DNA from 2 places in the Dyella sp. AD56 genome. Region 2 is predicted to be linked to the other one. Evidence: predicted binding sites of a transcription regulator. Region 2 holds the regulator's gene; the other holds the start of a gene.
The links. Region 2 encodes HrcA, which represses chaperone genes, less so after heat shock. Its sites were predicted from a motif close to TTNGCACTCNNNNNNNNNGAGTGCNAA; they were not measured.

Region 1 (3,961 bases), on a different contig from region 2:
TCGATGGTGCTGATGTCCTTGGCGATAACCAGGATGTCGCCGTTCGGCAATGTCGTCGCCAGTCCACGCGCCCTTACGCGCTCAGCGTCCCGATCCGGTCGTGGCAGACCGTGCCTGAGCAGATGCACCTGGCCATCGCGCAACAGCGACGCCGGCAGATGATCGATGTTGCCGGCGACCGGCTGGTGATCCTTGTCGAACAGGCCAACCGACATGATGCCGTGCGGATCGATGGCGGCCGCCGCATCGACCGTGGTGGCGAGCCGCGTCGGGTCCGTCGAAGCGATGTAATGCATGCGCTGCTGCAACATCTGGTCAATAACCGTGTTGAGGTAGCGCGTAGTTTCCCACTGGATCACACCGACCAGCACGGCGCACCATACAACGAACAGCGAGCCGTAGATCAGGATCAGCCGTGATGTGGTGGAGTGCCAGCTGTTTGGATGTCCGTTCATGACACCACCGAAGCTGTTTCATTAGCGGCCGCGATCATATAACCGGTGCCGCGCACCGTATGGATCAGCGCCAGTTGCCCGGTGCCGTCGATCTTTCGCCGGAGGCGGGCGATATGCACGTCGATCACGTTGGTGCCGGGGTCAAAGTGGAAGCCCCACACCGTCTCGAAAATCATCGTGCGCGTGAGCACCTGCCCCGAGTTGCGCATCAGGAATTCGAGCAAGCGATATTCGGTAGGCAGCAGCGTCAGCGGCTGGCCACCGCGGTAGGCCACATGACTGACCAGATCCAGCTCGAGATCGGCCACGCGCAGGCGCTGCACGACCGCCTGCGGCTGGCGCCGGCGTAGCAGTACTTCGGCGCGGGCGGACATTTCATCGGGAGCGAACGGCTTGGTGAGATAGTCGTCGCCACCGGCGCGCAAACCACGTACGCGTTCGTCCACGTCGCTCAGCGCGCTGATCATCAGCACAGGCGTATCGCGACCCGCACGGCGCAACTCGGCCACCACGTCGATGCCATCCATGCCGGGCAACATGCGATCCAGCGTGATCAGGTCGTAATCGCGTTGCATGGCACGGTCGAGGCCGTCACGGCCATTAGCCACCCACTCGGCCTGCATACCGTGCACGCTGAGCTCCGCGACGATCTCGCGCGCGGTGGTTTCGTCGTCTTCGATGACCAGCACGTGGGGCATGGCAACCATAAAACCTGGAATCCAGTGATAGGGATGCGGAGGCAGCCATGTCCCCGCAAAGCCAAACGGCCCCAATCGGGGCCGTTTGTCATCTTACGCTTACACCGAAGATCAGGCAGCGAAGAGGCCGCGCATCTTCTTCATGGCGTTGGCCTCGACCTGGCGGATGCGTTCGGCAGAGACGCCGTACTCGTCCGCAAGATCCTGCAGTGTGGCCTTTTCTTCGTTGAGCCAGCGGCGCTGGATGATGTCGCGTGAACGCTCATCCAGGTTCCGAAGTGCCGTCGACAGCGTATCGAGCTGATTGTCGGCATGGTCGGCGTCGGCCACGTTCTCGTACGGATCCGCGCCTTCGTCGATCAGAAACGCTTCCGGTGCCGGCTTGGCATCGTCCTCGGCGTCAGCCGGGGCTTCGAAGCCGATATCACGGCCAGACAGTCGCGATTCCATCTCGCGCACCGTTGCTTCCGGCACGCCCAGATCCTTCGCGACCACGCGCACTTCTTCGGCGTTCATCCAGCCCAGGCGCTTCTTGCTCTTGCGCAGGTTGAAGAACAGCTTGCGCTGCGCCTTGGTGGTGGCGACCTTCACGATGCGCCAGTTGCGCAGGATGAACTCGTGCATTTCGGCACGGATCCAGTGCACGGCGAAGCTCACCAGACGCACGCCCTGGTCAGGGTTGAAGCGCTTGACGGCCTTCATCAGGCCGATGTTGCCTTCCTGGATGAGGTCGGCGATCTGCAGACCGTAGCCGCTGTAGCCGCGGGCGACGTGCACCACGAAACGCAGGTGCGCCATTACCAGCTTGCGAGCCGATTCCAGGTCTTCTTGTTCGTTGTAGCGACGCGACAGCGTCTGCTCCTCGTCCTGGCTGAGCACCGGAATCCGATGGACCGCCGAGATATACGCATCCAGACTGCCGACGACACTCGGCACCGGCAGGTTGGCGGTCACCAAAGCTTGAGACATGGGTGGAACCTCCTGAATAGGGGATCAGCTTAGCACTCGGATAGTGAGAGTGCTAAAGGCCCCGAAAGGTTCCGGGACCTTTGATGAACTGAATAGTACAGGAATTTGGAACACCTGTCCAGCGAGGCGCCCAGGGGAGGCTCCACAGTGCCTAGTCGGCGGTTCAGCGACCGTGAAAAGGCCGTTTCAGCCGAGTTCTGAGCGCATTGGCAGGGACCAGTCGATCGGTGCGACCCCACGGCTTTCCAGATACCGGTTCGCCGCCGAGAAGTGCCCGCAACCGATAAAACCCCGATGCGCTGACAAGGGAGATGGGTGCACCGAGCGCAAAACGCAATGGCGGCGACTGTCGATCAGCTGGCCCTTTTTCTGGGCGTAGGAGCCCCACAACATGAACACCAGCCCTTCCCGCTCGCGGTTGAGGGCGTCGATGGCGGCGTCGGTAAACCCTTCCCAACCCTTGCCCTGGTGGGAGGCGGCCAAGCTCTGCTGGACGGTAAGCACGGCGTTGAGCAGCAGCACACCTCGGTCAGCCCAAGGCGTCAGACAGCCATGATCCGGCGCCCGAAAGCCCAGGTCCCGGTGGATCTCTTTGAAGATGTTCTGCAGCGAGGGCGGCGCCGGGATTCCCGGGCGTACCGAGAAGCACAGCCCATGGGCCTGATTCGGTCCGTGGTACGGGTCCTGGCCCAGGATCACCACTCGCACCGCGTCGAACGGGGTGTGATCGAAGGCGGCAAAGATCTCAGGGCCGGGAGGGTAGATCACCTTCCCCGCCTGCTTTTCGACGCGTAGGAAGTCCCCCAATGCCTGCATGTCGGGCCGGCCCAGATAGTCGCCGACACGCGCCTTCCACGAAGGCTCCAGCTTCACACGATCGTCGGTCACGCCGCGTCGCCCCGCTCGCGCAGGTGCTGCGAAACGCGTAGTTGGAACAGCAACTTGGTCATCAACAGTTTTTCCTCAATGGGCTTCTCGACCAGGTCGTTGGCACCGGCACGCAGCAGCGCGGCCTGGTTGGCCGGATTCTCGTCACCCGTCATCACCAGCACGGGCAGCCGACCCTTGCCATAACCATAGTCGCGCCGGATGCGTTCAAGCAGGTCGCCACCGGTGAGCTCACCCTTCAAGCTGACGTCGGTAAGCACGATGTCGGCACCGACTTTCGCCTGCTCCTTCGCCTTGTCGAGCAGCACCAGCGCATCTTCGACGCTGACCACGTGGTACACGGTAAGGCCGTGCTTTTCCAGAATGCGGCGCGTCGCCAGCGCCACCACTCGGCTGTCTTCCACGTAGAGCACTTCACCCTCGGCGGTGTCGGAGGGTTTCACGTAGCCACGGATGAATTCCGCCAGCGCCTGGAAGCCCAGCGACTTGTCGAAGTAATCGGTAACGTGCTCGCCCAACGTGCGGTTATGCAGACGATCGTCCACGTCGCCGGATACCACGACGACAGGCACGTAGGCCTGCGCCGCAGATTCGCGCACGTGGCGCGCGAGCTCCAGCCCGTCCATGTCGGGCAGCCGCAATGCGATGGTGATGAAGTCGAACGCGCGACTTTCGAGCAGCTCCTTGGCTTCCGCACCGTTGCCCGCACCCACCACGTCACTGTCGGGCAGTTCACTCTTCAGCACACGGGCAATCAACTGGCGCACCACCTTGGAACCATCTACTACCAGCACCCTGGGCGCCGTTCCTACCGTACGACTGCTGAAACTTCCACTCATCCCCTGTCACCCACGTGTAGGCCAGCACTCCCTGCCGGCAACCTATCGGTGCACCCTCCTAGCGCCCGGAGAGCCCGATCCGGATGCTGCACCATCCCCGCAAACCTTGCAT
Region 2 (3,961 bases):
CGGATTGGTCACGCTCTGGCGCTTAGCCGGCGCGCCCACCATGACTTCGTTGTCCTTGGTGAAGGCAACGATGGACGGCGTGGTGCGATCGCCTTCCGAGTTTTCAATGACCTTGGCGGTGGTGCCGTCCATCACGGCAACGCACGAGTTGGTCGTGCCCAGGTCGATACCGATGATTTTACCCATGTTGTCTACTCCCGAATTCTTTAAGCGACCCCTCGGCCGCGACTGGTTTCCAGATGGGGCTCGGCACGTTTCATCTCAATGCCGACAAGACCCCGTATGCCTTTCCGCCTAAGCCCGTAGGGGACGCCGTTCAGGCGTCCTCGACCACGGGCCGGGGCGTCACTCCTTGGCGACCGCCACCAACGCGGGGCGCAGAAGCCGGTCGTTCAGCACGTAGCCCTTCTGGAGCACGTTGACGACCGTGTTGGGGGCCGCACCCGGGGCCTCCACCATGCTCACGGCGTGATGCTTTTCAGGATCCAGCGGCTGACCCACCGGATCGACCTGCACCAGGCCATTGTTCTCGGCGATCTTCAGCAACGACTTCAGCGTCAGTGCGATGCCCTCGCGGACGCTGGCCACGTCGCCGCCCTCCACTTCCAGGCCGCGCTCGAGGCCGTCGTAAATCGGCAGCAGCTCGTTCAGCAGCTTTTCGTTGGCAAAACGGCGAGCTTGCTCGACGTCACGATGCAGGCGACGGCGCTGGTTCTCGATCTCCGCCTTCTCGCGCAGCACGGTGTCGCGCAATTCGACGTTGGTCACTTCCAGTTCGGCGATACGCGCCTTCAGCGCTTCCAGCTCGACGCCAGTCGCGTCACCCTGCCCGCCTGGGCCCTGCGTCCCGGTGGACGCCGTTGGATCGTTGCTTTGCATGAATCACTCCAAGCCTTATCCGTGGCCGGTGCCGTGACGCACCAACCGTCAATCACTTGCGGGTAAAACCCCGCCTCCCGAGCGCGTTATAAGGTCGTCGCGACGCGATTCAAGGCGTCACTGAGCAAACCGGCCGTCGCCTGCACCACGGGAATCACCCGTTCGTAGGCCATGCGGGTAGGGCCAATCACTCCGATCGCGCCCAGCACGCGCCCCTGGGTGCCGTAGCTGGCCGTGACCACGCTACAACCGTCCAGCGCCGCAAACCCTGATTCTTCACCGATGAACAGGCGCACGCCAGGGGCCTTGGCGCACACTTCCATGAGCTGCAGCAGCTCGCTTTTCTTCTGGAACGCCTCGAACAGCTCGCGCAGGCGCTCCAGGTTGGCCAGTTCCGAGTATCCCATCAGATTGGTCTGGCCGCTGACCAGTACGTCATCGCTATCGCCTTGCGGGGCGAACGAGGCCGCCGCCAGCTCCACCGCGCTGGACATCAACCGATTGAGTTCGCCACTGGCCTCACGCAGTTCGCGCAGCAGATGGGCACGAATGTCGTCCAAACGCAGGCCGGCAAACTGGGCATTGAGATAGTTGGCCGCCTGCTCCAGCTCGCTGCCGTCCAGTGGTTTGGCCAACTGGACGATGCGGTTCTGCACCTGATTGTCCGAGAACACCAGGATCACCAGCACGCGGGCATCGGGCAATGCCACGAAATCGATATGGCGCAGCGGAAAATCGGCCTGCCGCGGCACCGTGACCACGCCAGCGAACTGCGTCATCGCCGACAACAGGGTCGATACGTTGCCGAGCAGGTCGCGAGTGGTGGTGAGGCCCGGCGGCAGCTCGCGGCGTAGACGCGCCATCTCGTCCTGCGGCAGGGGCTGCAGCTCGATCAGGCTGTCGACGAACAAGCGCAGGCCGCGAGGCGTCGGTACACGGCCGGCAGACGTGTGCGGCGACGCCACCAACCCGGCCTCTTCCAGGTCCGACATGATGTTACGGATGGTGGCCGGGCTCACATCCAAGCCGGACGACCGCGATAGCGTGCGCGACCCCACCGGCTCGCCGTCGGCAAGGTATTGGGCAATCAATGTGCGCAACAGGCGTCGTGCGCGGGCATCGAGTTGGGCGGCAGGCATGCTGTAGCAATCCGTGAGACAGACAAGAAATAAGGTCTAGCGGCAAAGTTTGCAAGAAATGGGGACAGGGTTGGGCGGCAGGCGTATCGGAACGGGCCAGACGACGGCATGTCGTCTCCCGGGCCTGCACCCCACTAGCCGCCCCCCATCCCCTCCCCCTTACAATCCCCCGACTTCACCACCTCGCCGCCCATGCTCACCTCGCTCTACGTTCGTCATTTCGCCGTCGTCGAAGAAGCCGAGATCGCCTTCGGCCCAGGCCTCACTGTCGTCAGCGGCGAGACCGGCGCGGGTAAATCCCTGCTGGTGGACGCCCTCATGCTGCTGGCGGGCGCTCGCGCGGACAGCGGCATGGTGCGCGCCGGCAGCGACCGCGCCGAGCTCATCGCCGAGTTCGACCTCACCCACCTCCCCGAAGCCCGCGAATGGCTTCGCCGCGAGGAGCTGGACGAGGAAGACGCCTGTCAGCTACGCCGCGTCATCCGTGCCGAGGGCAGCTCGCGCGCCTGGATCAACGGCCGACCGGCCAACGCCAGCCAGTTGGGCGAACTGGCCACGCTGCTGGTGGAAATCCACGGCCAGCACGAACACCAGGCCCTGCTTTCCCGCACACACCAAATGGGACTGCTCGATGCCTACGCCGGCAACGAGGCACAGGTTGCCCAGGTACGTGAACTGGCCCTGCAATGGCGCGAGCTGGGCAACCGCATCCGCAAACTGAGCGGCGGCGACGATCGCGAGCAACGCATCGAGCTGCTGAGCCACGAACTGGGCGAACTCGATAAGTGGGCCCTGCCCGCCAGCGAACTCACCGAACTGGAAGCCAGCCACAAGCGACTGGCCAACGCCGGCAGGCTGGCTGAAGGTGCTGGCGGCGTAGTGGAACTGCTCGACGGCGAAAGCGAGTTCGCACTGCGCCGCGCGTTGGGACGCGCCCAACTGGAAATGAGCAAGCTCGCCGCGCTGGACGACCGCCTTGCTCCCATGCTGGAGCTGTTGGACAACGCGTCCATCCAGCTGAGCGAAGCCGCCGACGGACTTGGCCGCTACGCACTCGACGTAGATCTGGACCCGGAGCGCTACAACGAGGTCGATACCCACCTCACCCGGCTGCACGAACTTTCGCGCCGCCATCGGGTGCCGGTCCCCGAACTTCACGACAAGGCCATCGCCTTGCGCGGGGAGTTGGACGAACTGGAGGGCGCCGGCGATGCCCTGGAAAAACTCGCCGGCCAACGCTCGCGTCTGCAACAGCAGTACGACGAACAGGCCGCCACACTCAGCACGTCGCGGCAGCAGGCAGCTGATCGCCTGGGTGGTGAAGTCAGTGCCCTGATGGGTGAGCTAGGCATGAGCGGTGGCCGCCTTGTGGTGGAGCTGGAAACCACCAGCGACAACGAGCCCGATCCGCAGGGGCGCGAGCGTTGCGAACTGCTGGTCAGCGCCAACCCCGGCCAGCCACCGCGCGCGCTACGCAAGGTCGCCTCGGGTGGCGAACTGGCCCGCATCAGCCTGGCTATCGAAGTGGCCACGCTCGGCAAGGACACCGTTGGGACCATGGTGTTCGACGAAGTAGATACCGGTATCGGTGGCGCCGTGGCCGAAGTGGTCGGCCAGAAACTGCGCTCACTTGGCGCGCAACGCCAGGTGTTGTGCGTCACCCACTTGCCGCAGGTGGCCGCGCAAGGCCACGCGCATCTGCGCGTGAGCAAGGCGAGCGATGGCGAATCCACCCGCACACGCATCGAGAAGCTCGACGCCAACGGCCGGCGCGATGAGTTGGCCCGCATGCTGGGTGGCGTGGAAATCACGCGCGAAACGCGAGCACACGCCAAGCAGATGCTGGAGCGGGCGCAGGTTTGATCTAAAGAGCGCCGGCAACACGAGCTTGGCGACGCCTCAGACGACCGTCATTCCGGCGTAGGCCGGAATCCAGTAGCAGG

Region 1: the regulator HrcA is predicted to act here: its motif matches at 2,152-2,178, upstream of rpoH (RNA polymerase sigma factor RpoH).

What each region holds. Positions count from the first base shown of each region.
Region 1 is NZ_NRDP01000007.1:61,342-65,302, reverse strand. Features, by position in the region: gene DyAD56_RS06405 (HAMP domain-containing sensor histidine kinase) at 1-455, opposite strand, end outside; gene DyAD56_RS06400 (response regulator transcription factor) at 452-1,153, opposite strand; gene rpoH (RNA polymerase sigma factor RpoH) at 1,265-2,122, opposite strand; gene ung (uracil-DNA glycosylase) at 2,309-3,010, opposite strand; gene DyAD56_RS06385 (response regulator) at 3,007-3,849, opposite strand.
Region 2 is NZ_NRDP01000024.1:70,951-74,911, forward strand. Features, by position in the region: gene dnaK (molecular chaperone DnaK) at 1-186, opposite strand, end outside; gene grpE (nucleotide exchange factor GrpE) at 346-879, opposite strand; gene hrcA (heat-inducible transcriptional repressor HrcA) at 966-2,018, opposite strand; gene recN (DNA repair protein RecN) at 2,211-3,881, shown strand.